One region of the Anoxybacillus ayderensis genome, then DNA from elsewhere that is predicted to be linked to it. Evidence: predicted binding sites of a transcription regulator. Region 1 holds the regulator's gene; each other region holds the start of a gene.
The links. Region 1 encodes Rex, which represses fermentation and respiration genes when NADH is low (regulators of the CRP and FNR family bind a similar motif). Its sites were predicted from a motif close to TTGTGAAATATTTCACAA; they were not measured.
Positions count from the first base shown of each region.

Region 2: the regulator Rex is predicted to act here: its motif matches at 7,657-7,674, upstream of hcp (hydroxylamine reductase).
Region 3: the regulator Rex is predicted to act here: its motif matches at 6,612-6,629, upstream of HNR63_RS10060 (L-lactate dehydrogenase).

Region 1 covers NZ_JACDUV010000013.1:637-11,004, reverse strand. The annotation lists gene tsaD (tRNA (adenosine(37)-N6)-threonylcarbamoyltransferase complex transferase subunit TsaD) at 1-547, shown strand, start outside; gene HNR63_RS13510 (ABC-F family ATP-binding cassette domain-containing protein) at 857-2,752, opposite strand; gene HNR63_RS13505 (redox-sensing transcriptional repressor Rex) at 2,980-3,615, shown strand; gene HNR63_RS13500 (YdiK family protein) at 3,625-3,798, opposite strand; gene HNR63_RS13495 (CPBP family intramembrane glutamic endopeptidase) at 3,795-4,532, opposite strand; gene groES (co-chaperone GroES) at 4,758-5,042, shown strand; gene groL (chaperonin GroEL) at 5,114-6,730, shown strand; gene HNR63_RS13480 (DUF6944 family repetitive protein) at 6,742-7,275, opposite strand; purine riboswitch at 7,401-7,502, shown strand; gene guaA (glutamine-hydrolyzing GMP synthase) at 7,597-9,117, shown strand; purine riboswitch at 9,201-9,302, shown strand; gene HNR63_RS13470 (NCS2 family permease) at 9,421-10,368, shown strand, end outside.
Region 2 covers NZ_JACDUV010000003.1:299,523-309,890, forward strand. The annotation lists RNA gene rnpB (RNase P RNA component class B) at 1-372, opposite strand, end outside; gene gpsB (cell division regulator GpsB) at 440-736, opposite strand; gene HNR63_RS06190 (CotD family spore coat protein) at 861-1,094, opposite strand; gene HNR63_RS06195 (globin-coupled sensor protein) at 1,468-2,835, shown strand; gene HNR63_RS06200 (hypothetical protein) at 2,859-3,188, shown strand; gene HNR63_RS06205 (ATP-binding protein) at 3,166-3,561, shown strand; gene HNR63_RS06210 (STAS domain-containing protein) at 3,554-3,847, shown strand; gene HNR63_RS06215 (fused response regulator/phosphatase) at 3,866-5,002, opposite strand; gene HNR63_RS06220 (enoyl-CoA hydratase) at 5,098-5,859, opposite strand; gene thiE (thiamine phosphate synthase) at 5,946-6,599, opposite strand; gene thiM (hydroxyethylthiazole kinase) at 6,601-7,392, opposite strand; TPP riboswitch at 7,453-7,568, opposite strand; gene hcp (hydroxylamine reductase) at 7,732-9,021, shown strand; gene HNR63_RS06240 (thermonuclease family protein) at 9,052-9,579, opposite strand; gene HNR63_RS06245 (histidine phosphatase family protein) at 9,576-10,202, opposite strand; gene HNR63_RS06250 (ABC transporter ATP-binding protein) at 10,253-10,368, opposite strand, start outside.
Region 3 covers NZ_JACDUV010000006.1:129,077-139,444, forward strand. The annotation lists gene pstA (phosphate ABC transporter permease PstA) at 1-824, shown strand, start outside; gene pstB (phosphate ABC transporter ATP-binding protein PstB) at 851-1,663, shown strand; gene phoU (phosphate signaling complex protein PhoU) at 1,726-2,385, shown strand; gene HNR63_RS10035 (endolytic transglycosylase MltG) at 2,416-2,832, opposite strand; gene HNR63_RS10040 (hypothetical protein) at 2,829-3,146, opposite strand; gene HNR63_RS10045 (sugar phosphate nucleotidyltransferase) at 3,291-5,681, shown strand; gene rpmG (50S ribosomal protein L33) at 5,762-5,911, shown strand; gene HNR63_RS10055 (5-formyltetrahydrofolate cyclo-ligase) at 5,966-6,538, shown strand; gene HNR63_RS10060 (L-lactate dehydrogenase) at 6,696-7,646, shown strand; gene HNR63_RS10065 (hypothetical protein) at 7,726-7,911, shown strand; gene HNR63_RS10070 (rhomboid family protein) at 7,971-9,500, shown strand; gene HNR63_RS10075 (hypothetical protein) at 9,471-10,331, opposite strand.

The sequences.
Region 1 (10,368 bases):
AGTCATTGGTGAGACGCGAGACGATGCGGCTGGGGAAGCGTATGACAAAGTTGCACGCGCGTTACAGCTACCTTATCCGGGAGGGCCTCACATTGATCGTTTGGCGAAACAAGGAAAACCGACTATTGATTTGCCTCGTGCATGGTTGGAAGAAGGTTCGTATGACTTTAGTTTTAGTGGATTAAAATCAGCCGTCATTAATACGTTGCACAATGCAAAACAGCGTGGGGAAACCATTTTGCCTGAAGATATGGCAGCAAGTTTTCAGACAAGTGTTGTCGAAGTATTAGTAGGAAAAACGATACAAGCGGCTGCGCATTACGACGTGAAGCAAATATTGCTAGCTGGTGGGGTCGCAGCAAATGAAGGATTGCGCACACAATTGCAAAAACAAGTTGAGCAATTACCAGAGGTGGAACTTATCATTCCGCCATTGTCCCTTTGTACAGATAACGCGGCGATGATTGCGGCAGCTGGAACAGTATTATTTCAACAAGGAAAGCGCGCTACTATGGCGTTAAATGCGAACCCAAGTTTACTGTTATAACAGGAGGGTGTCCCGAAAGTGAAGGGGCACTCCTTTTTTATAACTATATACGTGCGGAACAACTTGGCATGAAGAAAAACTTAGTCACATTTTGTGGATTATGTTATCCACATACATGTGGATAATGTGGAAAACGTGTACTATATGTTATTTTATCATAACGAGTTAACCACAAAGAAATAGACAAATTTTTTGATGGTTTTGTGGATAATGTGGAAAAGTACGTGAATAACTTATATTTAGGTGTTTTTTCTGTGGATATGTTTGTGTAAAAAGATGAGCTAGTCCACAAATGGAGCTAGCTCATCATTATTGTTGTAAAAGTTCCCATTGTTCGAATAACTCATCAAATTTTTGTTTTAGTTCTGCGATTTTTGCTTGTGTATCTCTGGCTTTCTCGTAGTCGTTATAACAGGAAGGATCATATAATTGTTGTTCATACGTTGCAATTTGTTGCTCGAGTTTCTCCATCTCTGTCTCTAGCTGCTCTATTTTTCGTTTTCGTTGTCTCTCTAATTTTTTTCGTTCTTTTTCTTCTTCATACGAACGTTTTAGGGACGATGATTCGCCCGTTGTCGTCTCTTGACCGATTTGTCCAAGTTCGAGTAGCTCTGCTTTTTTCGCCACGTAATAATCATAGTCCCCTAAATATTCAATGAGACCTTCTGTGGATAACTCGTATATTTTTGTTGCGATTTTGTTAATAAAATAACGGTCGTGAGAAACGAAGATAATTGTTCCTGGGTATTCAATAAGCGCTTGTTCTAGCACTTCTTTGCTGTCTAAATCTAAATGGTTTGTCGGTTCGTCTAACACTAAGACGTTGGCTTTTTTCATCATCAGTTTGGCGAGAGCGAGCCGAGCTTTTTCACCGCCACTTAATGTTTGCACAGGTTTCAATACATCGTCGCCAGAAAATAAAAAGTTTCCGAGAATCGTGCGAATTTCTTTTTCTGTCTTTAATCGATCTTCATCCCATAGTTCATCGATGACACGTTTGTTCGATGTTAATTGAGCTTGTTCTTGATCATAATAGCCAATTTGTACATTTGTTCCGTAGCGGAGCTCCCCATGTTTTGCAGGGAGTTGTTTGATAATCGTTTTTAAAAGAGTCGATTTTCCAATTCCATTTGGTCCAATGAGTGCGATGCTATCACCGCGAGTGACACGGAATGATAGGTTTGTTGCGATGATGTGATCATAACCAATGGCTAAATCGGTAGCTGTTAACACGTCGTTTCCGCTTGGTCGTTCAATTTCGAAGCGAAACGATGCCGATTTTTCATCGCCGAGCGGCTTTTCAATGATATTCATTTTTTCTAATTGTTTTCTTCTGCTTTGCGCTCGCTTTGCCGTCGATGCACGGGCAATATTTCGTTGAATAAAATCTTTTAATTTCGAAATTTCTTCTTGTTGTTTTTCATACAGTTTCAGTTGTTGTTCAAATTGTTCCGCCCGTTGTTGTAAATAACTCGTATAGTTTCCAACGTATTTTTTTATTTTCGTGCGTGATAATTCATACACTTGTGTCACGATTTGATCAAGAAAATAGCGGTCGTGTGAGACGATAAGAATGGCTCCATCATAATTTTTTAAATATTGTTCAAGCCATTGTAATGTTTCCATATCCAAATGGTTTGTTGGTTCGTCTAAAATCAACAAATCTGGTTTAGCAAGAAGCAGTTTGCCGAGCGCTAATCGTGTTCGCTGTCCACCGCTTAACGTAGATATTTTTGTTGTGTAGTCATACTGAGAAAAGCGGAGACCATGAAGCACAGAACGAATATCGGCTTCATATTGATAGCCACCTTTTTCTTTAAATTCCGTTTGTAAACGGTCGTAATGTTCAAGTAAGCGCTCATAGTCGGCACCGTGCAAGCTCATTTGTTGCTCTAGGTCACGCAATTGTTTTTCCATTTGTTGAAGCGGGGCAAACACATCGAGCATTTCTTCCCAAATGGAGCGATGGGCGTGCAAACCAGTATATTGGTCTAAGTAACCAATTGTTACGTGCTTCGGTTTGATCACTTCTCCTGTGTCATACGACAATTGGCCGGCAATGATTTTTAATAATGTCGATTTTCCTGCCCCATTTCTTCCCACTAACGCAATACGGTCTTTTTCTTGTATTTCAAGCTTAATGTCTGATAAAACTTGTTCCGCCCCATATGATTTGGATAGTTGATTTACTTGTAAAATGATCATCATTTTTCACCTCAATCTTCTTTTGATAGTGTAACGTACTTTCTTGATGTTCGGCAACACTAGTGTGCGAATAACAAATTTGACAAAAATAATAATAAAGGGTACAAAGGAAAGACAGAATGAGAAAAATAGTGTATAGTTTAAAAGTGGGGAGAACTTTTCAGACGTATAGGAGAGAAAAATGAAAGCGCTAACTATTTGTGAAAGGAAATGTGGGGGATTGACTCGTGAATAATGAACAACCAAAAATTCCGCAGGCGACCGCAAAGCGACTACCGTTGTATTATCGTTTTTTGAAAAACTTGCATGCATCAGGAAAGCAGCGTGTATCTTCAGCGGAGTTAAGTGAAGCCGTAAAAGTCGATTCAGCAACGATTCGCCGTGATTTTTCATACTTTGGTGCGCTTGGAAAAAAAGGATACGGTTATAATGTGAATTATTTGCTGTCGTTTTTCAGAAAAACGTTAGATCAAGATGAAACGACAGAAGTAGCGTTGTTTGGGGTTGGTAATTTAGGAACGGCATTTTTGAACTACAATTTTAGCAAAAACAATAATACGAAAATCGTGATGGCGTTCGATGTAGATCCAGATAAAGTCGGAACGGAAGTAGGTGGCGTTCCCGTTTATCATTTAGATGAATTGGAAGAAAAACTAGGTGGGATTACGGTAGCGATTTTAACCGTTCCAGCCCAAGTTGCCCAACCGATTACTGATCGACTTGTCCAAAAAGGCATTAAAGGAATTTTAAACTTTACGCCTGCTCGCCTGCATGTGCCTGAACACATTCGCGTTCATCATATTGATTTAGCGGTCGAATTGCAGTCACTTGTTTACTTTTTAAAACATTATGGAAATGAGTGAACCTCCCGTTCATGAGCGGGAGGTTTTTTTCAATAAAGAACGAATAGCTGTGCCAAAATCTAATGTAGCAATAAGGATAAATAGCATCGTTGTGACGTCCCAAATGCCATCGTCAGCGCTATCGACAGCAAAATAAGTGAATAAAATGCCCATTAAAAAGTAAAACAACGGTTCAGACTTCATGAAAACAGCCTCCAAATCACGAATTGCATTTGTTCTGCTTCCCTCATTATTTTTTCAATTTCCTCAGCAAATAACGTTTGAATGACAACGACAAATGTGTTCATCAGTACATGTGCTGCAATAGGTACGAGAATACGCTTTGTTTTCACATATAAGAAAGCAAATACGAATCCCATCGTTGCATAAAGAAGCAAATGTTCAAACTCTAAATGAACGACAGCAAATAAAAGGGAACTGACAGTCGCCGATAAAAGAAAGTTATATTTTTGATACAGCGTTCCAAAAATAATTTTTCGAAAAATGATTTCTTCTAAAATCGGTCCGACGATCGAAGTGACGAGCATAAGCGCTGGTGTTAGCTTCACCATCTCAACGATGCGTCTCGTATTTTCGGACCCCATCTCGACGCCAAATACGTGCATCTCAATATTTGCTGCGATGCCTTGAGCGAAAAGGGCAAGAAAGAACCCTCCAATTCCCCAAAAAATTGACGTTCCAATAGATGCTTGATGGCGATCGTATGAGTATTTCATATCTTCTCTCATGAAATAAAGAACGAAAAGAAAAGCGATCGAGAAGCTAATGACAGCCCAATAACCTGAGGCAATGGATAGGGCGATTTCTTTATTTGATGTGTCAACAAACCCGCTATGTGCAAGCAAAGGAACGCCAATTAAACTAGATAACTGCATGGCGATGTATGTAATAATGACATACCAATATTGCTTTTTCACGTGTTCAACCCCTTTTGACAAAATGAGTACTTTTTCATTTTACCATATTTTTTGTATGAATTTCGAAAGGAAAGACATAATGAAAAAGGGAAAGATTTAGTGAAAAATTTTTAACTTCCTACTTGCAAAATTGAAAAAAGTTCATTAATATAATAAGTGTGTTAGCACTCAATGATGATGAGTGCTAATAACGGAACGAAAATCTAATTAAGGAGGTCGTTTGCCGTGTTGAAGCCACTAGGTGATCGTATTGTCATTGAATTAATTCAAACTGAAGAAAAAACAGCGAGCGGAATTGTTTTACCAGACACAGCGAAGGAAAAACCACAAGAAGGAAAAGTTGTTGCGGTTGGTTCAGGTCGCGTTCTTGACAATGGTGAGCGCGTAGCTCCAGAAGTAAGCGTTGGTGACCGCATCATCTTCTCAAAATATGCGGGTACAGAAGTGAAATATGATGGAAAAGAGTACTTAATTTTACGTGAAAGCGACATTTTAGCTGTGATTGGTTAATCGTTCGCCTGATAACATATAAAGCATACAAAAATACTTAACAAAAAATTATCATCAAGGGGGTAAGATGTATGGCAAAAGAAATTAAATTCAGCGAAGAAGCTCGTCGTGCGATGTTACGCGGTGTAGATAAATTAGCTGATGCAGTAAAAGTAACATTAGGTCCAAAAGGTCGTAACGTTGTATTAGAGAAAAAATTTGGTTCTCCATTAATTACAAATGACGGTGTAACAATCGCGAAAGAAATTGAATTAGAAGATCCGTTTGAAAATATGGGTGCGAAGCTTGTTGCAGAAGTAGCAAGCAAAACAAATGACGTTGCTGGTGACGGTACAACAACAGCAACTGTATTAGCGCAAGCGATGATTCGTGAAGGATTGAAAAACGTAACAGCTGGTGCGAACCCAATGGGTATTCGCAAAGGTATTGAAAAAGCTGTTGCTGTTGCGGTAGAAGAATTAAAAGCGATCTCTAAACCAATTGAAGGAAAAGATTCAATTGCTCAAGTTGCAGCGATTTCTGCGGCTGACGAAGAAGTTGGTCAATTAATCGCAGAAGCAATGGAACGCGTTGGCAAAGACGGCGTTATTACATTAGAAGAGTCTAAAGGCTTCACAACAGAATTAGATGTTGTGGAAGGTATGCAATTTGACCGTGGTTATGTATCTCCATACATGATCACAGACTCTGACAAAATGGAAGCTGTATTAGAAAATCCATACATCTTAATTACAGATAAAAAAGTTTCAAGCATTCAAGAACTTCTTCCTGTATTAGAGCAAGTTGTTCAACAAGGCAAACCATTATTAATCATTGCTGAAGATGTGGAAGGCGAAGCGCTTGCGACATTAGTTGTGAACAAACTTCGCGGCACATTCACAGCTGTTGCAGTAAAAGCGCCTGGCTTCGGTGACCGTCGTAAAGCGATGCTTCAAGATATCGCTATCTTAACAGGCGGTGAAGTCATTACAGAAGAATTAGGTCGTGAATTGAAATCAACAACAATTGCTTCACTTGGTCGTGCAGCGAAAGTTGTTGTAACGAAAGAACATACAACAATTGTTGGTGGCGCTGGTCGTGCAGAAGACATTCAAGCACGCATCAACCAAATCCGCGCTCAATTAGAAGAAACAACTTCTGAATTTGACCGTGAAAAATTACAAGAGCGCTTAGCAAAATTAGCTGGTGGCGTTGCCGTTATTAAAGTCGGTGCTGCAACTGAAACTGAATTGAAAGAGCGTAAACTTCGCATCGAAGACGCATTAAACGCAACACGTGCGGCAGTTGAAGAAGGTATCGTTGCCGGCGGTGGTACAGCGTTAATGAACGTATACAGCAAAGTTGCAGCAATTGAAGCGGAAGGTGACGAAGCAACTGGTGTGAAAATCGTTCTTCGTGCGATCGAAGAGCCAGTTCGTCAAATCGCACAAAACGCTGGTTTAGAAGGCTCTGTCATCGTAGAGCGCTTAAAAACAGAAAAACCTGGTGTTGGCTTCAACGCAGCAACTGGCGAGTGGGTTGACATGATCGAAGCGGGTATTGTTGACCCAACGAAAGTTACTCGTTCTGCGCTTCAAAACGCAGCATCTGTTGCCGCTATGTTCTTAACAACAGAAGCGGTCGTTGCAGATAAGCCAGAAGAAAATAAAGGCACACCTGGCATGCCTGACATGGGCGGCATGATGTAATCATAGAAAGACTACCCCTCTTCTAGCGGGGTAGTCTTTTTTAGTTGATTTAAAAAACAAAGAATAGATCCAATAGCTTGAACCCATGATCCAATGATGCCGAGCGACTGTCCTTCGGTTTTATTTCCTCTTTCTTCATATATACCGCCGATGGCCTGCAAGGCGTTGCCGATCGCTTGAAGCAAATTTCCGATTGGGTTTAATACAGATGATTGCTTATCTTCCCAATCATCTGCAAATGAAATGAGTCCTCCTAAAGATTGCAACCAGTTTCCTGTAATCTCTAGCCGATCTCCGTCGTTGTTTAATAGCCCAGCGATAACGGTAATGTTCCCGATAGCTTGAATTTCGTTTCCATATACACCTAATGTATCGGATGTTTCAGCATCTGCCTCTAGGGCGTTTCCTGTTGCTTGCAGCACGTTTCCCGATAAATCAAGAGCAAACTGTTTTTTATCGCTTAAAGAAGGGATGCTTCCGACGGCCGAAGTGACCGTACCTATCGCTTGAATAAATGAACCGATTAGTGCTTTCGGTTGATTCATGTGCATTCTCCTACAATTTTTGCTCATATATCATATGCAAGCTACATATCGTTGTTAATTGTTAGAAAATTTAATAAAAAAGATGGCATCTTGACCGATGAGGAATAGAGTTGGTAGAATGGACTAAAATTTAAGATGCGCACCTTCGTATATCCTCGATAATATGGTTCGAGAGTCTCTACCGGGACACCGTAAATGACCCGACTACGAAGGCAGTGTTCTATATTGCTAGAATTCTGCCTTCGTTTTTTTATGCGGGGGTATGAATGCTAGCTTTTTTATTATATGTAGATGGGGTGATTTCGTTTGAGTCAGCAGGAAATGATCGTTGTTTTAGATTTCGGGAGTCAGTACAATCAGTTAATTACACGCCGTATTCGTGAGTTTGGGGTGTACAGTGAACTGCATCCACATACGATTACAGCTGAGCAAATTCAACAAATGAACGTAAAAGGAATTGTCTTTTCGGGTGGTCCGAATAGTGTATATGACGAACAAGCATTTACGTGCGATCCGGCCATTTTTGAGTTAGGCATTCCGATTTTAGGTATTTGTTATGGAATGCAGTTAATGACGCATCATTTAGGTGGAAAAGTGGAAAAAGCGACACACCGAGAATATGGAAAAGCAACGATTGCGGTGCAACGCGTCTCTCGACTGTTTAGCGACTTACCGACAGAGCAAATTGTTTGGATGAGTCATGGGGATTTAGTGACAAAAACACCGGAAGGGTTCAATGTTGATGCAACAAGCCCATCTTGTCCAATTGCCGCGATGAGTGACGAAACGAGGAAGTTTTACGCTGTTCAGTTTCATCCGGAAGTGCGCCATTCCGTATATGGAAATGAGCTATTAAAACGATTTGTGTTTCATGTTTGTGAGTGCAAAGGCGACTGGACAATGGGAAGTTTTATCGATCACGAAGTTCGTAAAATCCGTGAGCTTGTCGGCAATAAAAAAGTACTTTGCGCTTTAAGTGGCGGTGTTGATTCATCGGTCGCAGCTGTTCTCGTCCATCGTGCTATTGGTGATCAGTTGACGTGTATTTTTGTGGATCATGGCTTACTTCGTAAAGGAGAAGCAGAAAGCGTCATGAAAACGTTCCGTGAAGGCTTCCATATGAACGTCATTAAAGTAGACGCAAAAGAGCGGTTTTTAAATAAATTAAAAGGTGTAAGTGATCCGGAGCAAAAACGAAAAATTATCGGAAATGAGTTTATTTACGTGTTTGACGATGAAGCAGCAAAATTGGATGGCATTGAGTTTTTAGTACAAGGTACACTTTACACGGATATTATTGAGAGCGGAACCGCAACAGCTCAAACAATTAAATCACATCATAATGTCGGCGGCTTACCTGAAGATATGAAATTTAAATTAATTGAGCCGCTAAATACGCTGTTTAAAGATGAAGTGCGTGCCCTTGGCACAGAATTAGGTATTCCAGATGAAATTGTATGGCGTCAGCCGTTCCCGGGACCAGGACTTGGTATTCGCGTGTTAGGTGAAGTGACAGAAGAAAAGTTAAATATTGTTCGTGAATCGGATGCCATTTTGCGTGAGGAAATTAAAAAAGCAGGTCTTGATCGTGATATTTGGCAATACTTCACCGTCCTTCCTGACATTCGTAGTGTTGGAGTGATGGGAGATGCACGTACGTACGATTATACGGTCGGTATTCGTGCAGTGACATCAATTGATGGCATGACAGCAGACTGGGCACGTATTCCTTGGGATGTGCTTGAAGTCATTTCAACGCGTATTGTTAATGAAGTGCCTCACGTCAACCGCGTTGTGTATGATATTACAAGCAAACCACCAGCAACGATCGAATGGGAGTAAAAAACGAACAAAAAGTTTTTTTATATAAAAAATGTTCGTTTTTTATCTTGACTTTGTCGGATGTGCTTGATAGAATGTATGTGTAAAATAAATAGAGGATACATCGTATAATCTCGAGAATATGGCTCGAGAGTCTCTACCAAGCTACCGTAAATAGCTTGACTACGATGTGTAATGTGGGGGAGAGGAATCTGCTTGGTTCCTCTCTATGTTCTGTGCATTATGCATCATAGTCAACGCTTCTGGTAGTTTGCTAGAAGCGTTTTTTCTTTTTATTAACAACATATGGAGGGACTTGAAGTGATTAAGAAGTATTTCCAATTTGATGAGCTCGGTACAAATTATAAGCGGGAGATTATTGCGGGTTTAACGACGTTTTTATCTATGGCTTACATTTTGTTTGTTAATCCGTCTATTTTGTCGTTAAGTGCGGTGCCAGATTTACCGAATGAAATGAGAATGGATCAAGGGGCTGTATTTACCGCGACGGCGATTGCGGCCGCTGTTGGATCGCTATTAATGGGGTTAATAGCACGTTATCCTATTGCGCTTGCTCCGGGGATGGGATTAAATGCTTTCTTTGCTTTTACCGTTGTATTGACGATGGGCATTCCTTGGCAAACAGCATTATCTGGTGTTTTAATGTCTGGACTTATTTTTATTTTACTAACATTAAGTGGTATACGTGAAAAAATTATTAACTCGATCCCAGAAGACTTAAAATATGCAGTTGGAGCAGGAATTGGGTTATTTATTACGTTTATCGGATTCCAAAACGCAGGCATTATTGTAAATAACGATGCGGTTCTCGTAGGATTAGGACATTTGACAAATGGAAATACATTATTGGCGATCTTCGGTGTAATTGTTACCGTTATTTTAATGGTTCGCGGCGTAAACGGTGGAATTTTCATTGGCATGGTCGTTACTGCGATTGTGGGAATGATTGCAGGCTTAATTGATGTGCCAACAAAGGTAGTAGGTTCTGTACCAAGTCTTGCACCTACGTTTGGGGTAGCGTTTGAACATTTCGATCAAATTTTTAATATAAAAATGCTGGCGGTTGTGTTAACATTCTTATTCGTTGATTTCTTTGATACAGCAGGAACGTTAGTTGCTGTGGCGAATCAAGCAGGTTTATTAAAAGAAAATAAATTGCCACGGGCAGGAAAAGCGCTTTTTGCGGATTCTTGTGCAACGGTAGTCGGGGCAATTTTAGGTACGTCAACTACTACATCGTATATCGAGTCA
Region 2 (10,368 bases), on a different contig from region 1:
TTCCGTCGTACTGCAAACGGCTTGCGCCTCGTACTTCGGCGGTAATCATCTATCTACAGGCTCACGCCTGTCCTTCTCTCCGTTCATTTCCTTCGAGAAGGTGCCCCTACCATCATTTGGGTTTCTCGCTCGTGGGGTTTACCGCGTTCCACTCTTGCCGTTTCCAGCAAGACTACGTCACTGTGGCACTTTAAAGGTAATCGAGCCATATCCGTTAGGGACGTAGGCTCTTTCCCTGCCGTCAGCCCAGCTGATCGCCAGACTGCCCTAGCTTATGCATTCGCTAGGCACGAACACTACGGGCATCTCAGCACCGTGCGAGCATGGACTTTCCTCTACGATGCATACACATCGCAGCGATTACCCGAACATGATTCATGTAAGCATATGTTAGTATATCCGAAACGATAAGCCAAATCAATAGAAAAGGTTGGATCATTTATTCGTAAAGTTTGTTACCAAAAACATGTTTTTCTAAATTAGAAAGACGTTGTAAAATATCAAAATTCGTCGTTCCTGATTGAGATGGCTGACGTTTTTGCGCCTCCTGCAATTGGCTTTTTAGGCGTGTATTTTCTTGTTGTAATTGTTCAATCATTTGATGAAATGTTTCATAGTCTTTAATAATTAAATCAAGAAAGCGATCCACTTCATCTTGATTATATCCACGCATGCTTATTTTAAACTCTTTTTCAAGAATGTCTTTTGCTGTTAAGTTGATGCGATCCGAAAGCACGTTTGCTCACCTCAATTATCCATGTCTACACCTATTCTTTCAAAAAAAACAGTCGTTGTCAATTTTTCATTTTCACAAACTTCGTCTTTTTTTCGACAAAAAACCGAAGGCAATTCGCCTTCGGTTAAAATGGTCGTGGAAACGGACCAGGACCTGGACAAACAACATGTTGGTGTGATACATCATTCACAACAGATTGTGTGTGCGGAAAATAATGTTGATGCTGGAACATATGGTGATTCACATATGTCGTATGCGACGGATGAATGTGCGGCACAATCGTTGTTTGCATTTGATGTTGTGTACAACATTTTGTTGGATGAACGATCGGCGGCATCATATTTGGACGACAATGCATATTTCATAACCCCTTTCGCATTAAAGTTTGTTACACTTCTAGCGTATGTACGAAGGGGTATACATGTACTGATAGAAATACCCATTTTACATGAACGTATAAATGTTATGCTTCATATTCGCAAAAATAACGACTGTAGCTCCGATTAAAACAAAAAATAAATATAAAATTTTTTTGCTCATCGCTTCTCTCTCCGCAGTTCATATTGTTCACAAATATACATTCTACTTCATTCTTTTTCATTCGACAAGGAGGGAAAACTTTGTCATTTTTTGCGCTTCCCTCGGAAATAACATAAAAATTTTCCTTCTTATTTTTGCTATACATGATATAATATTTTAGGGGATTTTTTATAAACAATGGAGGGAAAACGATGTCAAAATGTCCATTTCACGCCCTTTTTAATGAATCGGGGGCCATTCAACTATTCCGAAAAAAGCATCAAAAAGAAAAAGAAGATGCAACTCTTCGCTTCTCTACACCTTCACATGTGACAACATATTACCGCCAACTTCTTTCAAGCGATCGAAAACAACAAGTTTCTTTCGTCGGATTAACGGAAGAAGATGTACAACAACTTGCTTCGATTCGCCCACTTTTTGCTAAACATGTCGAACGAGTTGTTAATGCGTTTTACGATCAAGTTGGACAAATGCCTCATTTAAGAAGCATTATTGACAATCATTCGACGATCGACCGCTTAAAACAAACGTTGCGTGCTTATTTGATGGATATGGTATCTGGAGAGGTTGGCGAACAGTATGTCATTCGTCGAAAAGTAATCGGCAACGTCCATAACCGTATTGGGTTATTCCCAGAATGGTATTTAGGGGCTTATACGATCATTCAAAATGAAGTGCTTCGCATATTGATGGAAGAATTGCCTCCGACAGAAGCAACGAACGTATATCGTTCTTTCGCTAAACTTTGTTCATTAGATATGCAAATTGCTATTGAAACGTATATTGAGGCGTATACGTCTTCGATGATGAAATTAAACGAAATTGCAGAGCTACAACATCGGCTAACAGAATCATCTACAACGCTTGCGTCAAGCGCGGAAGAAACGACTGCTTCCATTTTTGAGGTACAAAAGAACGTGCAAGATATGTTAGATGAGGTCACAAACATCCAACATCAGTCCGTACAAATGACTGAACGGGTGGAAAAAGGAAAAGAAGATGTGAAGCAAACATTAACGAAATTAGATGGTGTCGCGAAATTAATTGAAGGAACAAAGTCGTTGACGAATGAGCTAACAGATAGTTCGCGGAAAATCGGAGAAATCGTCAATGCGATTCGTAGCATTTCAAATCAAACGAACATTTTATCTTTAAATGCAAATATTGAAGCAGCGCGTGCTGGGGAACACGGAAAAGGATTTGCGGTCGTCGCAAATGAAGTGCGAAAGCTTGCGACACAAACCGAACAATCGCTTGATTACATTCAAAATCATATTGATGTCGTACAACAAACGATTCGAAAGTTTGAACATGCGTTTCAACAAATTGTCGAGGAAACGCGCGCATTCCGTCAAGCAAATGAAAGCATTATTCACATTTTCGATCAGTCCGTCACCGATGTGAAATCGACAAGTAAAAAAATTGATCAATTTACTTCTCTCATTTCACAGTTTCATCAAATGTTTGATGAAATTTCATCAGCTGCATCACAAATTGCTGAAATGGCCGAACAGTTGAATGATTTAAATCAAGAGTTGACGGAAAAATTTAATTCGTAATAGTTAAACGGAGGAAGATGCCGATGAAACACCCACGGCTAAAATACGAGCAACGAACGTTTGTGCATATCGATGAAATGGCAGAAACATTACTTCACGAAGCAAATGAACAACTTGTGCGAATCGATATGGGACTTCTGCCAAACGATGTGCCATCACGAAATTATGCAAAGTTTCGTCTTATGCATTTACAACGTTCATTTGGAGAAAACGTTCCTCTTTCGTTTCGCTCAACATATAATTCTTTATGGAGTCAATTGTACCGTCTCGAGCATCAAGGGGATTATAAACATCCGTATATTCAACAACTTTTGATTCAGTTAAAAAGCAATGATTCAAGCTCAACTAAATGAAACAAATTATAGCACGATGATCTCAGCGATGCTCGAGCAGTTAGATGATCGTATTCAACTAGACGACATGCAAAAATATACAGTCCAACTCATATTGTGGGAGCTTGTTTCAAATGTCATTCGCCACTCTACGAAAAAAGACGCAAACGTATATATCAGCTGGTCAGATGAAGCGATCATCATTGAAGTGATTGACGAAGGTGATGGGTTTGAATGGGAGAAACAACTAAACGTTCCCCCTCCTGATTTGACTCATCAAGGGGGACGCGGACTTTTTCTCATTCAACAACTCGCCTCACATTTTTCATTTGACGAAAAAGGAAAGCGTGCAATCATAACGATTGCACGAAAAAAGGGGGAGAAATATGATTGACATTGTAACATATGATGATAAAATCGTTGTCTCGTTTCAGCAAGATATTAACTTTGAAACATCGCGCGTCATGGAAGAAATGATTCAATCGCGGCCGTGGGATACATCTCATTTACAAATTGACTTATCTGCTGTTCGGTTTATTGATAGCTCTGGCGTTCGGTTGCTTATTAGCTGGCTGTATCCACTGAAAGATCGAATGCACATTGAAATGATCGGTGTTTCAACACCGATTAAGCATATATTATCAATTTGTCAATTGGATCAAATGGTAGATGTAAAATAGCGGTCTGTGAACAGACCGCTATTTTACATGAATGGAAACAAACGTAATATCGTCATTTCCTTTCGTATGTTGTGCTTGTTCATTGATCTTTTCTACCATTTGATCAAACGAATGAGCTGTTTGGATCGTATGCACAAGTTGCTTAGCACAGTCATCACCTAACACTTCGATTAGCCCATCTGTGTAAAGAATAAGATACGTATCATGTTGAAAAGAAATCGTCCCTTTTTTATATGGAGCGTTTGGTATAATACCGATTGGAATGCCTCCTTCTTTTAGAAACATAATTTTTTGATTGGTCATCAATATCGCCGAAGGATGTCCTGCATTCACATACTCCATCACTTTGTTTTTTACATCAATCGTTCCGTAAAAAGCTGTAAAATAATATTTCGTTTCCTTTCCAAACAATTGAAAAGCATGTCGATTTAATTCATGCACAACCGCAAGCGGTTCAGTCACTTTCGTCATTAGTCCGTGTAATAGCGAACGAATCGACATAGCAACAAGCGCAGATGCAACGCCATGCCCCATGACATCAATCACGATAAAAGCATACATATGGGGGCGAACTTGCTGCCAAAAATACAAATCGCCAGACAGTTGTGAGGACGGAATATACGTCCCAACAAAATGAATATGTTCATTATTCATTCGTTCAGGGAGCAAACCTTCTTGAACGAGCCGAGCTAAGTGTAAATCTTCGTTCATCTTCTTTTGCATTGCCCACATATGTCGATAACTTTCCATATATGCTTCGTTCGTTCGCTTCAGTTGATCCATCGTTTCTTTTTGGCGATACGCCAATTGAACACGAGCAATCAGTTCGACCATGGTAAACGGCTTACGAATGTAGTCAAACGCCCCCGCTGCAAACGCTTCCACCAATTTTTGTTCCTCATCATAACCGGTGACCATTAATACAGGAACGTGTTGTAATTGCTCATGTTGTTTAAAGCGCCGACACCATTCAATCCCGTCCGTTTTCGGCATACAAATATCCATTAAAATGACATCTACCTGTTGCGATAACATATATGCATATGCTTCATCTGCATCTTCAAACGGATAAATTGAAATATTTTCAATATGCTCAAGCATCGCTTCAATCATTTCCAATGTCGGTCTATAATCATCAATAACTACTACTTTCATCTTCCTTCGCCCTTTTCGTCATATTTTCTATATTTCATTTATACACGTCACAAGGTCGAAAAGGCTAGCGTAAAGATGAAAGTTTTACAAATTTTTTATTTTCCACGAAAATGCGGACGACGCTTTTCTAAAAAGGCACGAATGCCTTCTGCATGATCTTCCGTTTGACGCATTTCTGCTTGATATGCTGTTTCCATTTGCAACGTGTTTAACAATTGTTCTTCGCTTAAATGGGCGTACAACTGCTTTGTTGCGATCATTGCAACAATCGGTTTCGCTAACCATTCATTCACTTTTTGTTGAATCGTCTGTTCATCACCAATTTCATCAATAAGTCCCACTTCATATGCTTCTTGTGCACTCATTACTTTTCCTTCCCATATCACTTGTTTTGATTTGACTTCTCCAATTTTCCGTTTTAAAAAGAAATGGCCTCCACCATCTGGAATTAATCCAATACTGATAAAATTCATTGCAACACGTGCTTGTTCATTTGCAATCACATGGTCGCAAGCGAGCGCTAAGCTAAATCCTAATCCTGCAGCAGCGCCATGCACATAACTGATCGTTAGTTTCGGCAATTGATACAGTGTGAGAGCAATTTGTCTAATCGTTTCCATTACTTCTATGAATGAATGTTCATTCGTTGACTGCAACATTGTTTTAATGTCTCCCCCTGCACAAAATCCCTTTCCTCGTCCGCGAATGACGACAATATCCGCCTCGCTTTTTTCCACTTCCTTTAACGCTTGTAGCAACTCCGCTAACATTTGTTCGTTTAAAGCGTTCAACACATCCGGACGATTCAATTCGATTGTTGCGACTCGCTCTCCATATGACAATACGATATGTTCCATTTTTCCCATCTCCCTCTTTCATATGTTCGTTTTTCTCTTTCGACGGATATAAATAAAATCCTGCATTAAAAATATAAAAGACGACATTAACTGCCGCCTTTTTGTTTTGCACACATCACGATCTCATATAGCCGCTTTGTTTGTTCCCGAATTTGTTCGGCACGGCAAATGGCCGAAATGACAGCGATTCCATCTGCTCCCGCTTCAATGACTTGCTTTGCTGTTTGTTGTGTAATCCCACCGATTGCCACAAGCGGAACGTGTTTTTCATGTGCGCGAATGTGCTTAATCATTGCTAATCCACATGCTTGTTTTGCATCTTTTTTTGAAACAGTCGGGAAAATCGGACCTAAGCCAACATAATCGGCACGAGCAGAAAGCGCTTGTTTCACTTCATTCAAGTTGTGCACAGATACCCCTAAATAGCGATCCCCTATTCGATCACGCACACGTTCAGCTGCCTCGTCTTCTTGTCCGACATGAACCCCATCTGCCTGTAAGGCAAGCGCTAAATCAACATCATCATTTACAATAAAAGGAATGTTGTGAGCAAGACATCGCTCAAACAATTTCTCAGCTAAACGATATTTTTCAACTCCTGCTAGTGCCCCCTTTCCTTTTTCCCGAAACTGAAACATCGTAATGCCACCTTCGATCGCTTCATCAAGCACGGCGAGTGGATCTTTCGTACAATCGACACTCCCCATTACAAAGTATAAAGATAGTTTTTGTTTCATCATTTTATTCCCCTCGAATGTGTGCGTATTCATCTACTTCTTCTGCGCTCGTTTCGTATAAAGCATTCAGAAATGCAAGCTGAAAAGAACCAGGTGCTTGCGCTTGTTTGGCTGCTTTTTCAGCTGCTACACCGTAATAAGCGAGCGCAGCGACAGATGATTCTACGATGTTTTCTCCTACACTAGCAAATGCGCCTAATACTGCACTTAATAAGCAACCTGTCCCCGTTACTTTTGTCAACATCGCATCGCCGTTTGAAACGATCGTTACGTGTTCTCCATCTGTCACTATATCATTTTTCCCAGTTACAACGACTACACAGTGAAACATACGTGCTACTTTTTTAGCCACGTGCACGAGATCACCTTGAACGTCCCCTGCATCTACCCCTTTTGTACGTACTTGTTCTCCAGCAACGCTTGCGATTTCTGATGCATTTCCACGCAAAATAGAAATGTTTACTTCATTCAATATACGTCTGGCTGTTTCTGTGCGATACGCTGTCGCTCCCGCCCCAACGGGATCAAAAACAACAGGGACGTTTGCTTCATTTGCCGCTTTTCCAGCAATCAACATCGCTTCTACGTCTGTTTCATTTAATGTGCCGATATTCAATACAAGCGCACGTGCTAAGCGCACCATATCAGCTACTTCTTCTTTAGCATACGCCATGACAGGAGATGCGCCTATCGCAAGTAAACCGTTAGCAACAAAATTGGTCACCACCACATTCGTCATATTATGTACAAGTGGTGACTCCTTTCTCACGCGCGTTAACCATTGTCCAACATTCATCGTTCATTCCCCCCTATAAAAAATAAAAACTAGTCGGAAAGAATCGACTAGTTTACATTGACAAAACATAGCCTACTTCCCTCCGCTGGTACAAACCAGATCAGGTTCAAAGGGTTGGAAAACTGATTGCGCGTTTTCCTCTCAGCCATCGCCATCCGGCACCCCTAGTAGTGTGATTCATTTAATTTTCTTTCATTTTAATACATTTTTTCTCATTATTCAATATAGAACATTGTCAATTTTCGTTCACATTTTTGTATAAAAGTGTGATATGTATCACTTACGTCACACATATTTTCCCCTATTGTTAAAGTGTTAATAAGAAGAGGAGGGGTTATGATGTTTTGTCATCAATGTGAACAAACACCAACAGGGGGATGTACAGTTGTCGGCGTTTGCGGGAAAGATGAAACGATTGCTAGCTTACAAGATACCATTGTGTTTGCGTTAAAAGGAATTGCAGCATATCGCACGCATGCTCATCAACTCGGATATACAGATCCATTCGTCGACACAACAACACACGAAGTGTTATATATGACGTTAACAAATTCTAACTTTAACGTACAAGAGCATTTAGATATGGCGATGAAAGTCGGTAGAGCTGCCATTCGAGTCATGGAACTACTTGATCGGGCACATACAGAACGGCTTGGCATTCCTCAGCCTGTCCGAGTCACACAAAATAAAATTGAAGGAAAATGTATTCTCGTAACAGGACATAATTTATTTGCTCTCGAACAGCTATTAAAGCAAACGGAAGGAAAAGGAATTAATATTTATACACACTCAGAAATGCTTCCAGCACACGGCTACCCACAATTAAAAAAATACAAACATCTAAAAGGAAATGTCGGGAAAGCATGGTATGATCAACGTCGCTTATTTGAAAAGTTTCCTGGCGCCATTTTAGCGACAACAAACTGTGTCATGCCAATTAAAGGTTCGTACGCTGAGCGCATGTTTTCATACGATGTAGCAGGACTAGAACATGTACAAAAAATTGAAAATGACGATTTCACACCGTTAATTGAAAAAGCATTACAACTTCCAGAAGCAAATATCGAATCAGAAGAAACATTAGTGACCGGTTTCCATCACGAAACAGTCATTCAAATTGCGCCTGAAATTATTCAAGCTGTAAAGGAAGGAAAAATTCAACGCTTTTTCGTCATTGCAGGATGTGACGCTCCTGGAAAAGGTGGCGAATATTATCGCTCATTAGCAACATCTTTACCAGAAAACACCGTCATTTTAACGACATCTTGTGGAAAATTTCGCTTTAACGATGTGGATTATGGTGTTGTTCCTGGTACAAACATTCCGCGATATATTGACTTAGGACAATGCAATAACTCGATTTCAACAGTAAAAATTGCGATGGCGCTTGCAGAAGCGTTTGGCTGTGAAGTGAATGAACTGCCTGTTAGCATCGTCCTTTCATGGTTTGAACAAAAAGCGGTTGCCATCTTACTCGGATTGTTTAGTTTAGGCATTCAAGACATTCGAATTGGACCGAAAGCACCACACTTCATTTCGGAAGGTGTGTTAAGCGTCCTACAAGATATGTTCGGCCTCAAACTTATCGGCGATGTAGAAGAAGATATGCAAGCTATGTTAGCACATTAAAAGGGCTGTTTCATCCAGCCCTTTTCTCATTTACGAAGCTTGATCTAACCATACGCTCATATTAAATCCTTCTTCTGTTACGTATCCATCCACACTCCAAATGCGCTTTTTCGCTTTTTTTGCTTCCTCTTGCGCTTTATACAATTTTTTTGCATATTTTGTATCCGGCTCAAACACATAAGCAACACGTGCCAGCCCTTCTTGTACAATTTTTTCTTGATACAAAGTTCCATCCTCCAACCATATGTACGCAAGCAATCGACCGTAGCGATCATACGGTTGTTCTTTCGCACTTAATTCGACCGTCACTTTTTTGTGAAGAAGGACATCTTTAGCAAATTGCTTTGCTTCTTCACCATACGCCTGTTTTTCGCGATACGTTTCTGGCGTGTCAATGTTTAATAGACGAACAGTTACAATCTCTCCATCTTTTTTTATTTTGACTGTATCCCCATCAACAACATATTGTACTGTCGTAACAAACGTCGTTCCTTTATTTTGCTGTACACAACCGTGAATAAGGAAAATGAATACAAAAAGAACAAACCATTTTTTCATCCTCGTATCATCTCACCTTCAAGGTGCGAAATATTTGACTCACATTCCAAAGTCCACTGTTTTCCATCAAACGAAACGATAGTCACACTCGTACCATATACGCGGCTATTTTCCCATAACTGTGCGAGCGGTTGCTGTTTCCAATATACAAGGAGCGTACGAATAACGACGCCATGTGTCACGACAAGAATATGACCTTCTGAATGAGTATCGACAATATGCTGAATGGCAGCGACAGCTCGCCGTTGCACATCAAGAAACGTTTCTCCAACGATCGGATTATATGCATGTGGTTCATGATAAAAATAATAATGATTTCGTTCATCTGTTTGAGCAATTTCGGCAATCGTTTTTCCTTCCCAATGACCTAAATGAATTTCACGTAAGCGTTCATCGAAATACATTGGTACGTCACGTTGTCCTAAAACAATTTGAGCCGTTTCTTTTGTTCGATCGCTCGGGCTACAATACAGAGCCGTAAACGGGACAGTACGTAAGCGTTCCTGTAAAAGTGTCGCATGTTTTCTTCCTGTTTCAGTTAAAGATGAATCTTTCCATCCTTGCATGCGTTGTTGTGCATTCCACTCTGTTTCTGCATGACGAATGACGTATAATTTTAACATGTTACATTCCCCCTCCAAACGAAAAAAGTAAGCTATGTTCGCTTACTTTTTCAGTATGCCATATGTTGTGAAAGTTGTGCAAAAAATATAGACTCTAACGATTGCCCATCTTGGCAAAGTGTAGAAACCGAATCATATACGAGCATTTGTCCTTGATGAATAAACG
Region 3 (10,368 bases), on a different contig from region 1:
GAAATAACGTGTTAAAATTTTTATTTTTCTTGGCGACGTTGTTTGGACTTATTGTTCTCGTCGTCCTTCTATATCGGATATTCACTCAAGCAATTGGCTGGCTAAATATCGACTTTTTAAATAACTTTCCGTCTCGCCGTCCTGAAAACGCGGGGATTAAAGCGGGGTTAGTCGGTTCGTTATGGCTGATGGTGATCGTTGCCCCTGTTTCGCTCATTCTTGGAGTTGGAACAGCGATTTACTTAGAGGAATATGCGAAAAAAAATCGTTTTACAGATTTTATTCAAACCAATATTTCGAACTTAGCAGGTGTTCCGTCGATCGTATTCGGTTTACTCGGTTTAACACTTTTCGTTCGTGAACTGAATTTAGGTCGTAGTATTCTTGCAGCTGGTCTGACGATGAGCTTGCTTGTTCTTCCTGTCATCGTTGTTGCGGCACAAGAAGCAATTCGCGCCGTGCCGAATCAATTGCGCGAAGCATCGTATGGTATGGGAGCAACGAAATGGCAAACGATTTATCGCATCGTTCTTCCAGCAGCGATCCCAGGTATTTTAACAGGTAGTATTTTAGCTTTATCCCGTGCGATCGGTGAAACAGCACCGCTTGTCGTTTTAGGTATACCGACGTTTTTAGCGTATTTGCCACGTGGTATTCTTGATACATTTACAGTTATGCCGATGCAAATTTACAACTGGACATCGCGTCCGCAAGCTGACTTCCAAAACGTTGCAGCAGCTGGAATCGTTGTCTTGCTCGTTGTGTTAATCTTTATGAACTCGATTGCCATTTTCATTCGCAACAAGTTTCAAAAACGTTATTAATTGCGCGTTGAAAGGGGAACTTATTAATGGAATTAACAGTTGTGAAAGAACGTAAAAATAAACAAGCTGAAGAACGAAGTGAAAAAAATGTTGTGTACCGGACGAAAAACTTAAATTTATGGTACGGCGAACACCATGCGTTAAAAAATATTGATTTAGATATTTACGAAAATGAAGTAACAGCGATTATCGGTCCGTCAGGATGCGGAAAATCAACGTACATTAAAACGTTAAACCGAATGATTGAACTTGTGCCGAGCGTACGTACATCTGGAGAAATTACGTATCGTGGTCGCAACATTTTCGATAAGTCGTATCGTGTAGAAGAATTGCGTACGCAAGTGGGAATGGTATTCCAAAAGCCGAATCCGTTCCCGAAATCGATTTACGATAATGTGGCATACGGTCCTCGTATTCACGGTATTCGTGATAAGAAAATTTTAGATGAAATCGTTGAGAAAAGTTTACGGGGTGCAGCCATTTGGGATGAAGTAAAAGATCGCTTGCATACAAATGCATATGGATTATCAGGCGGTCAACAACAACGTTTATGTATCGCGCGTTGTTTAGCGATTGAGCCAGATGTTATTTTAATGGATGAACCAACATCGGCGCTTGACCCTATTTCAACATTAAAAGTAGAAGAGCTTGTGCAAGAATTAAAGAAAAACTATAGTATTATTATCGTCACACATAACATGCAACAAGCTGCTCGTATTTCTGATAAAACGGCCTTCTTCTTAAACGGTGAAGTGATTGAGTATAGCGACACAGATAAACTATTCTCGAATCCAGACGATAAACGAACAGAAGATTACATTACAGGTCGATTTGGATAATCGGATCAAAAATCGTGCGGGTACGCTCGCACGATTTTTTCAAAATAAAAGGGGGAGTGAATATGGCTGTACGTGAAAAATTTGATGACGATTTACAAACGTTGCGCGATCAACTATTACAGCTCGGAAGTCTGGCGGAAATTGCATTAACTCAATCGTTTGAAGCGTTAAAAACAAAAAATAATGATTTAGCATTACAAGTGCTTGAAAACGATACAAAAATTGATTTGCTTGATGAGGAAATTAACGATTTTGCCATTTTATTAATTGCAAAACAGCAGCCAGTTGCCATTGATTTGCGCCGCATTATTGTCGCCATTAAAATTGCCACAGATGTTGAGCGAATGGCAGACTTTGCAGTCAATATTGCAAAATCAGCCATTCGTATCGGCGAACAGCCGTTTGTCATTTCGTTAAATAAGTTAGAAAAAATGCATGATATTGCGGTAAATATGCTTTCATTAACGTTAAAAGCATATTACGAGGAGGATGTCGTCGCTGCGAAAAAAGTGGCTGATATGGATGATGAAGTCGATCGTCTGTACGGGGAAACGATTCGGGAGTTACTTGAGCGCACAAAAGCACATCCAGATGCGATGTCGCAAATTACTCAGCTCTCGTTTACAGCACGTTACATTGAGCGCATTGCAGACCATGCGACAAACATTGCTGAAAACGTCTTTTACTTAGTGAAGGGAAAACATTACGACTTAAACGATTAAAGCAAAAAGGATGTCCAACGTTGGACATCCTTATTTTGTTATTTTTCGTGCAATTTGTTCATATGACATGTCGCTTGTTATGACGTATGTTCCGGGGCGTACCGCGCGCGTTAATTGATGTGCATCTAAATATGTTAAAAACGACTGGGCGTCATCAATAATATGCGCTTGTTGTAGACGCTCTGCAATGTCACGACTTGCTTCTCCCTTAGCGATTGTTAACGTATAAATGTACGTTTCTTTTTGAGGTGGTGTCGTTTTTTTCGTTTCTTTTTTTAATTTTTCTAGTGCATTCGCTAGTTCGTTTCGTTCAGCAACGAGCTGTTCATATTGTTTTTCGCTTACGGTATTATTTTTTGATTCGTTATGATTTGTATAGTAAATTGTAGCGATTATCGTTGTAGCAAACAATATCCCACCCGCAAAGGCACGCGTTGTCCGTTTCATCGTTCATTCCTCGCGATCATTATATTCACTTCATCTATCGGCATGTTAAGCTTACGAGCAATTTGCTCTTTTGTCCACCCTTGTTTATATAAGTGAGCAATTTGCTCTTCATTCGAAAATGGCTCGATTCCGACAAGCAACTCTTCTTCAAGTGCTTTCACTCGCTTTTTTACTTCGTATAATTGTTGCATCGTCGATAATGTTAGCTGTTCTACTTGTTCTTCTACTTCTTTGACGGGATCTTTTTGGAAGAAAGAAATGAGCAATAGTATGATAGCAAAAGAAACGAGTCCAACAAATGTATATTCGATCATGTTTTTCACCCCACTTTATTATACATAGGAATGCAGCGATCATGCATCATTTTCGTGTTAAATCGACAATTTTCATCTATTGTCCGCAAGTAGCTGTCATGATATGATAGAAAAAAGTGTGCTTTCACTTGGGGGGGATATGTTGTGAAAGCGGTTATTATGGCAGGGGGAAGAGGAACGCGGTTACGTCCGTTAACTTGCCATGTCCCGAAGCCGGTCGTACCGATTATGAATAAACCTGTGATGGAGTATAGTATTGAGTGGTTAAAACAATATGGTATTACACATATTGCTGTAACTGTTGAATATTTAAGTGACGAAATTATTGAATATTTCGGGGATGGACAGCGGTTTGGTGTGCATCTTCATTATTTTGAAGAGGCGACGCCGCTTGGGACGGCAGGAAGTGTAAAACATGCGCAGTCGTTTTTAGACGATACGTTTGTCGTCATCAGCGCAGATACGTTGACGACGATCGATTTACAGCAAGCGATCGATTTTCATTTCTCCAAACAATCATTAGTTACCGTTCTTATGCACCACGAAGCGACTCCTCTTTCATATGGTGGAATTGTAACAGATCGACACGGGAAAATTATTCATTTTGTAGAAAAACCAAAATGGAATGAAGTATGTACCGATTTAGTGAATACAGGCATTTACATTTGTCACCCAACTATTTTTGATTATATGCCACAACATCCACCTTACGATTTTAGTCAACATCTTTTTCCATATCTCGTTCAACACGAATATCCGATATACGGATGGCAAGCAGATGGATATTGGTCCGATATTGGCGTCATTGAGCAATATCATCAAACACATATCGATTTACTGAATGAACGTTTCGTTCCTTCTCACTATAAAGAAATTGCCCCTGCTATATGGGTTGGTAAAGGGGTTAAGATTGCGCAAGGGGTTAAATTAGAAGGACCGATTATGATCGGAGATGATGTACGTATTGATGACTACGCAACGGTTGGACCTTACACGGTCATCGGCCCACGTTCAGTGATCAGTAAACATGCATCGTTAAAACGATCGATTGTTTGGCCTGACGTATATGTTGATCAACATAGTGAATTACGCGGGGCGATCGTTGCTAATGATGTATACATCGGCAAAAAAAATGAAATATTTGATTATGCGGTCATCGGAGCAAAATGTAAATTAGAAAATAAAGTGAAAGTGCAACATGGAGTGAAAATTTGGCCGAATAAAACAATTGCCGAAAAAACGAAAGTGAAACATTCGATTGTATGGGGGGAACAACATACGAAAACGTTGTTCAGTGAACAAGGAATAAAAATGCGGGCATATATTGATGCCCATCCGCTATTTATAACGAGGCTTGCTTCCGCGTACAGTAGCCTATATGAAAAGGATAGTCGCATATTAATCGGCTTTGACGGCCATCCATTTTCGAGAGCAATGGGTATGCTATTTGCCGAATGTTTACACATGTATGGCATGCATACAAACATATATAAAGGTGGATATTTGCCAGCTTTTCGTTATATTGTTCCTCATAAACAGTATCATGGCGGTGTATTTATTACGATGAATGAACATGATGAAGCGATTGTTGACATCTATGACGGATATGGCTACCCGATCGATCGAGCGATGGAACGAGCTATTGAGCAACAAATGAAGCATGAACATGCTTGTTATGTGTCATTGACACAAATCGGTGAAGCGATGAAACAAAAAGAAAAAGACGAATTGTACGTTCGTGCCTTACGACAATGGATTCCTTTTTCGTCATCGGAACAATGGAAAGTAGTCGTTTGTAGCTCGCCTTTACTGCGGGAAATCATTGAACATACACTTCAGTCGTTTGCCATTCAAGTCGTTTGGACAGATCATCAAGACGACGAGCATATTCGCAAGCAAATTAAACGTGAGCACGCTCATTTTGGGATCGTATTTGATCGTTCAGGCGAACGTTTTCGAATTTTTGACGGACAAGGAACGGCATTGACGAATGAGGAAGTCATTTCATTGCACGTATTAGTATCGCTTTTATTTAGTGAAACGAAAAAAGTCGCTGTTCCCTCTTGGGCCCCATCGATGTTGCATACATTAGCGGAACGTTTATATGGGGACATTGTGTATGTCAAAGATGCAAGACGAGATTTTTTGTTTGCCCATCACCATGAGCCGTTTCATTTTTATTTTGATGGACTGTATGCGTGTGTACAACTGTTCCATTTGTTAGCTATTGAACGTTGTTCGCTTCGAGCCGTTGTTTCGTCCATCCCAACGATTCATTTATCATGTCGCGATGTTTATTGCCCATGGCATGAACGAGCAGCTGTCATGCGCAAATTGTTAGAAGAATGTTATGACAAACATGTTGATTTTACAGATGGCATAAAAGTGTATCATGAAGATGGGGCATGGACACTCATTTTACCAAAGGTAGATGAACCGACGTTAACGATTTATTCCCAAGCGACAAATGCTCAAAAAGCAAAAGAATATACAAAATACTATATAAAGAAAATTCGGCAATATCAAAACGTATAAAATTCATATGGAAATTGTTTAAGAAAAATGATATGATGGAAAGGTGTGATTATAATACTTTTGTTTGGAGGGAAAGAACGATGCGTGTAAATATTACGTTAGCATGCACAGAATGCGGCGAACGCAACTATATTTCAACAAAAAATAAGCGCAATAACGCAGAGCGCCTTGAATTGAAAAAATATTGCCCACGAGACAAAAAAGCAACAGTTCATCGTGAAACGAAGTAAGCAGTAGGATTTTTTTCCTGCTGCTTATTTTTTTATGAAATAGGGGGAAGGATAATGGAGAAGAAACAATTACGACAACAAATGAAACAACGTCTCTTACATATGACAAAAGAAGAGCGGAAGAAAAAAGAGAACGTCATTCACGACATATTATTTCAACAACATGGTTGGCAAAAGGCACACATGATCGGTATAACGATTTCAAGACAAATCGAAGTAGACACGATTTGTATTATTGAACGAGCGTGGCAAGAAGGGAAGAAAGTTGCGATTCCGAAATGCAATGTAACAACAAAACAAATGACGTTTCGAAAAATTGATTGTTTTCAACAAATAGAACGCACTTTTTTTGATTTATATGAACCGATTGTAGAAGAAACGAAAGAAGTACAAAAACATGAAATCGATTTGCTATTCGTTCCAGGCCTTGCTTTCGTTCGAGGCGGGTATCGTCTTGGCTACGGTGGAGGATATTATGATCGTTATTTAGTCGATTTTCCTAATGACACCCTTTCACTTGCATATGATTGTCAAATCGTTTCTACGTTGCCGATTGAACAACACGATATTCCTGTTCAAAAGATGATTACGAATGAAGGAATAATCATTTGTGAAAGCGAATTATAAAACAGCATAAGCGTTTTCATATTATACAGGAGAAAAAATTAACAAAATGTTAATAATTCATGCCCCATAAACTTTGTGAAACAGTGTACAATGTAAGTGTGAAACAGATAAACAATGCACATATTGTAAAATGACATATACGAAAGGTGGAAGGAACATGTCAAATAAAGTAAATCGTGTTGTTTTAGTCGGGACAGGTTTTGTCGGTTCAAGTTATGCGTTTGCCCTTTTAAACCAAGGGGTGACAGAAGAACTCGTTCTTATTGACATTAATAAAGAAAAATCTGAAGGGGATGCGATGGACTTAAACCACGGTATGCCGTTTGCCCCATCGCCAACAAAAATTTGGTTCGGGAATTATGAAGACTGCAAAGATGCAGACATTGTTGTGTTAACAGCAGGGGCAAATCAAAAACCGGGAGAAACACGATTAGATTTAGTGGAGAAAAACACGAAAATTTTCAAAAACATTATTGATCAAGTCATGGCGAGTGGATTTAATGGGATTTTCCTCGTTGCAACAAATCCAGTTGACATTTTAACATATGCAACATGGAAGTTCTCTGGCTTACCGAAAGAGCGCGTCATCGGTTCAGGAACGATTTTAGATACAGCTCGTTTCCGTTATTTGTTAGGGGAATATTTCGATGTCGATACACGTAACGTACATGCTTATATCATTGGAGAACATGGTGATACGGAATTGCCGGTTTGGAGCCATGCGTTTATCGGCTGCCGCCCAATTGCTGATATGATGAAAGAAAAACCACAATATAAACAGGAAGATTTAGACAACATTTTTGTGAACGTGCGAGATGCAGCGTATCAAATTATTGAACGAAAAGGTGCAACATATTACGGTATTGCCATGGGACTTGTTCGTTTAACAAAAGCAATTTTACAAAACGAAAATAGCGTGCTTACTGTTTCGGCTTACTTAGAAGGACAATATGGTCAAAACGATATGTACATTGGCGTACCAGCGATCGTAAACCGTAACGGGATTCGTGAAGTCGTCGAATTGCAATTGAATGAAGAAGAAAAAGAAAAATTTACTCATTCTGCAACGGTGTTAAAAGATGTAATGAAACGCGTTGGGTTGCAATAGGTTGTCTCATAACGAGGCAGCCTTTTTATAATTTTAGTGAGAAAAGGGAACGGTAAACATGAGGAGGAGGGTGATCATATTGAATGGAAAAACATTGATCGCGACCTTAGCTGTAGTGCTTGTTCTTTATCGGTTTCGCTATCGGCTATTGAATGAAATTTTGAAACGGGAAGCAGTTCAAAAGCGAGTAGTTCAATGGGGAATGTCTATTCCGTTTATTCGCCAACGTCTTGTACCAACATTGTTTTTACAAAAGTACAAATAGTTGCGCTTTGTAAAAGAGTGTGGTAAAAGAAGGGTATGATAGCGAAGGGAGAGGGAAGGTTGAGCATTCGCTTTGATTTTGTATATTGGCAAATGACGTTTCAATTTTTGCGGGCGAACTATGAAATCGTGTATTTATCGCCTGATGAACGGGAAGTTTGGTTGCAATCTACGCGTGAAAGAAAAGCCCCAATCGTTCGTCTCGTTCGTACGGACATCGATTGGGGCGTATCGTTAAAAAATGATATGCAACGCGCCATGACTGCCGTTGATGAATGGCGGAGGCGACAATTTCGCCGTCATCTTCAAGTTGTTAACATATATGTCATGATGTACCCTCCTGTTGACGATTGGGAACTGTACGTTCATCGCCCGTTAACGACTGAACGAGTACATATGAAAACATTTGTGATGCATATAAACAATATGTATGCCGTACTACGTGAACTAAACATGTTGTTTCATCAATCATTGAAAGTATATGTACCTGATGATTCTCCGATGTTACAACACGAATTACAAGCATTTAAACAACACGTGTTGTCGTTTGCTGAGCGATTGTATGAAAATGAACGGCGCATATTTGAACGTGGAAAAGCGAGATTTACATACGTATTTATCGCCTTGCAAATTGTGATGTTTTTTGTTTTAGAATGGAACGGTGGAAGTACAAATACGTTGACACTTATTGAATACGGTGCGAAATTTAACCCACTCATTTTACAAGGGGAGTGGTGGCGCTTTTTCACTCCGATCGTTTTGCATATCGGTTTTGTACATCTGCTTATGAATACGTTTGCACTATATTATTTAGGCCCGCTTGTTGAAAAATTGTACGGTTCGTTTCGCTTTTTAGCCATTTATCTTTTTGCTGGTTTTTCAGGTTCGCTCGCTAGCTTTTTATTTTCGCCGTCTGTATCTGCAGGAGCGTCTGGGGCGATTTTCGGATGCTTTGGGGCTTTGCTATATTTCGGGAAAGCGCATCCACATCTGTTTTTTCGAACAATCGGCATGAATGTATTGACGGTCATTGGAGTTAATTTAGCGTTTGGTCTCGTTGTTCCAAATATTGATAATGCCGGCCATATTGGTGGCTTAATCGGTGGATTTTTAGCTGCAAGCATTGTCCATCTCCCGAAAGAGCGCGCCCGTCTTGGACAATGGTTGGCTGCTTTGTTCACAGCGGTCGTTACGGCAATTTGTTTATATATTGGCTTTCAACGATCGCCAGCAGATCAAGCGCAACTCATTCTTGCGTTGTCAAAGCAGTACATCGATGAACAGGAATACGGTCAAGCCGAACAAATGTTGACAATCATCAATGAACGAGATGCGCAAGCATATAAAGCAGATTTTTTACGTGCGTATATTCGTATTCAACAAAAAGATTACGATGCTGCGAAACAGTATTTATATGCTGCCATTGAAAAAAACGACCGTTTTCATGAAGCATTTTATTATTTAGCGTTATTGTATGCAGAAGAAAAAAATTACGAAAAAGCAAAACAAGCAGTAGAACGTGCATTGCACATTCATCCAGACGATGAACAATATAAACAATTATTGTTTGAAATCGAGCAATTGCTTTAATATGATCAGTTCTCCATCTGCTGTTTCTGTCACGACAAACAGCTGGCTGTAATCTTTTTTAATTAAAATAAGCGGAACGGTGCTGCCGATCGGGGATTCCATCGAACCGTTCTGTTTTTTTATGCCTAAAAAATAATTTTTGTATAGTCCTTCCCATAAGTTTCCGATCATCGTCTCTGTTTCATTTGTCGTTAAATCCATAAATGGCTGTTCATTATATTGAACAAGCTCGGTTAAGTACAAATGGTAATAATTGTCCTTTGACAAGATGGTTGCCATTTGGTTAGCAGCTTTGTTGACAATAGCTTGTGTTTGTTTATTTAACGCGCTTGCCCATTTTTTTTGTTCGTTTGTCGCTGGCTTGCGAAACGATTGAAGCGGGGCAAAGGATGAGTCTATCACATACAATACATCTCCGCTCATTTTTTGACTACTTCGAATATCATCGCCGTTATGCAACTCTCCTTGATGGTATGAAATAGCTTGAAATAATCGACTTCCTTTTTGTTCGAGCTGTTTTTGTTGAATAAGTTTTTTTCCGTTTTCTTTCCATTTCGATTGGATAGCAATAAGCCGCCCATTAGCAAATAACAAAGAAATATCTTGTCGTAAGTAAGCGGTTCGATCGAGCGATGAAGTGACGATCCAATCGATGATGTAGCGTGTTTCTTTCTTTTTTGGGTGCAACGATAATTTCGTTTGAGCCTGTGTAAAGCGAACAGTCGGGTCGATCGGAAAAAACATAATCGTCTCACGAGCTGGTCGCTCAAACTTTTGGATGATAACGACAAACACAAACAGCAATATAAAAAGTGATAATAGACGTTTCATCTCATTCCTCCGGTCAAGCTTACATTTATAAAAAATG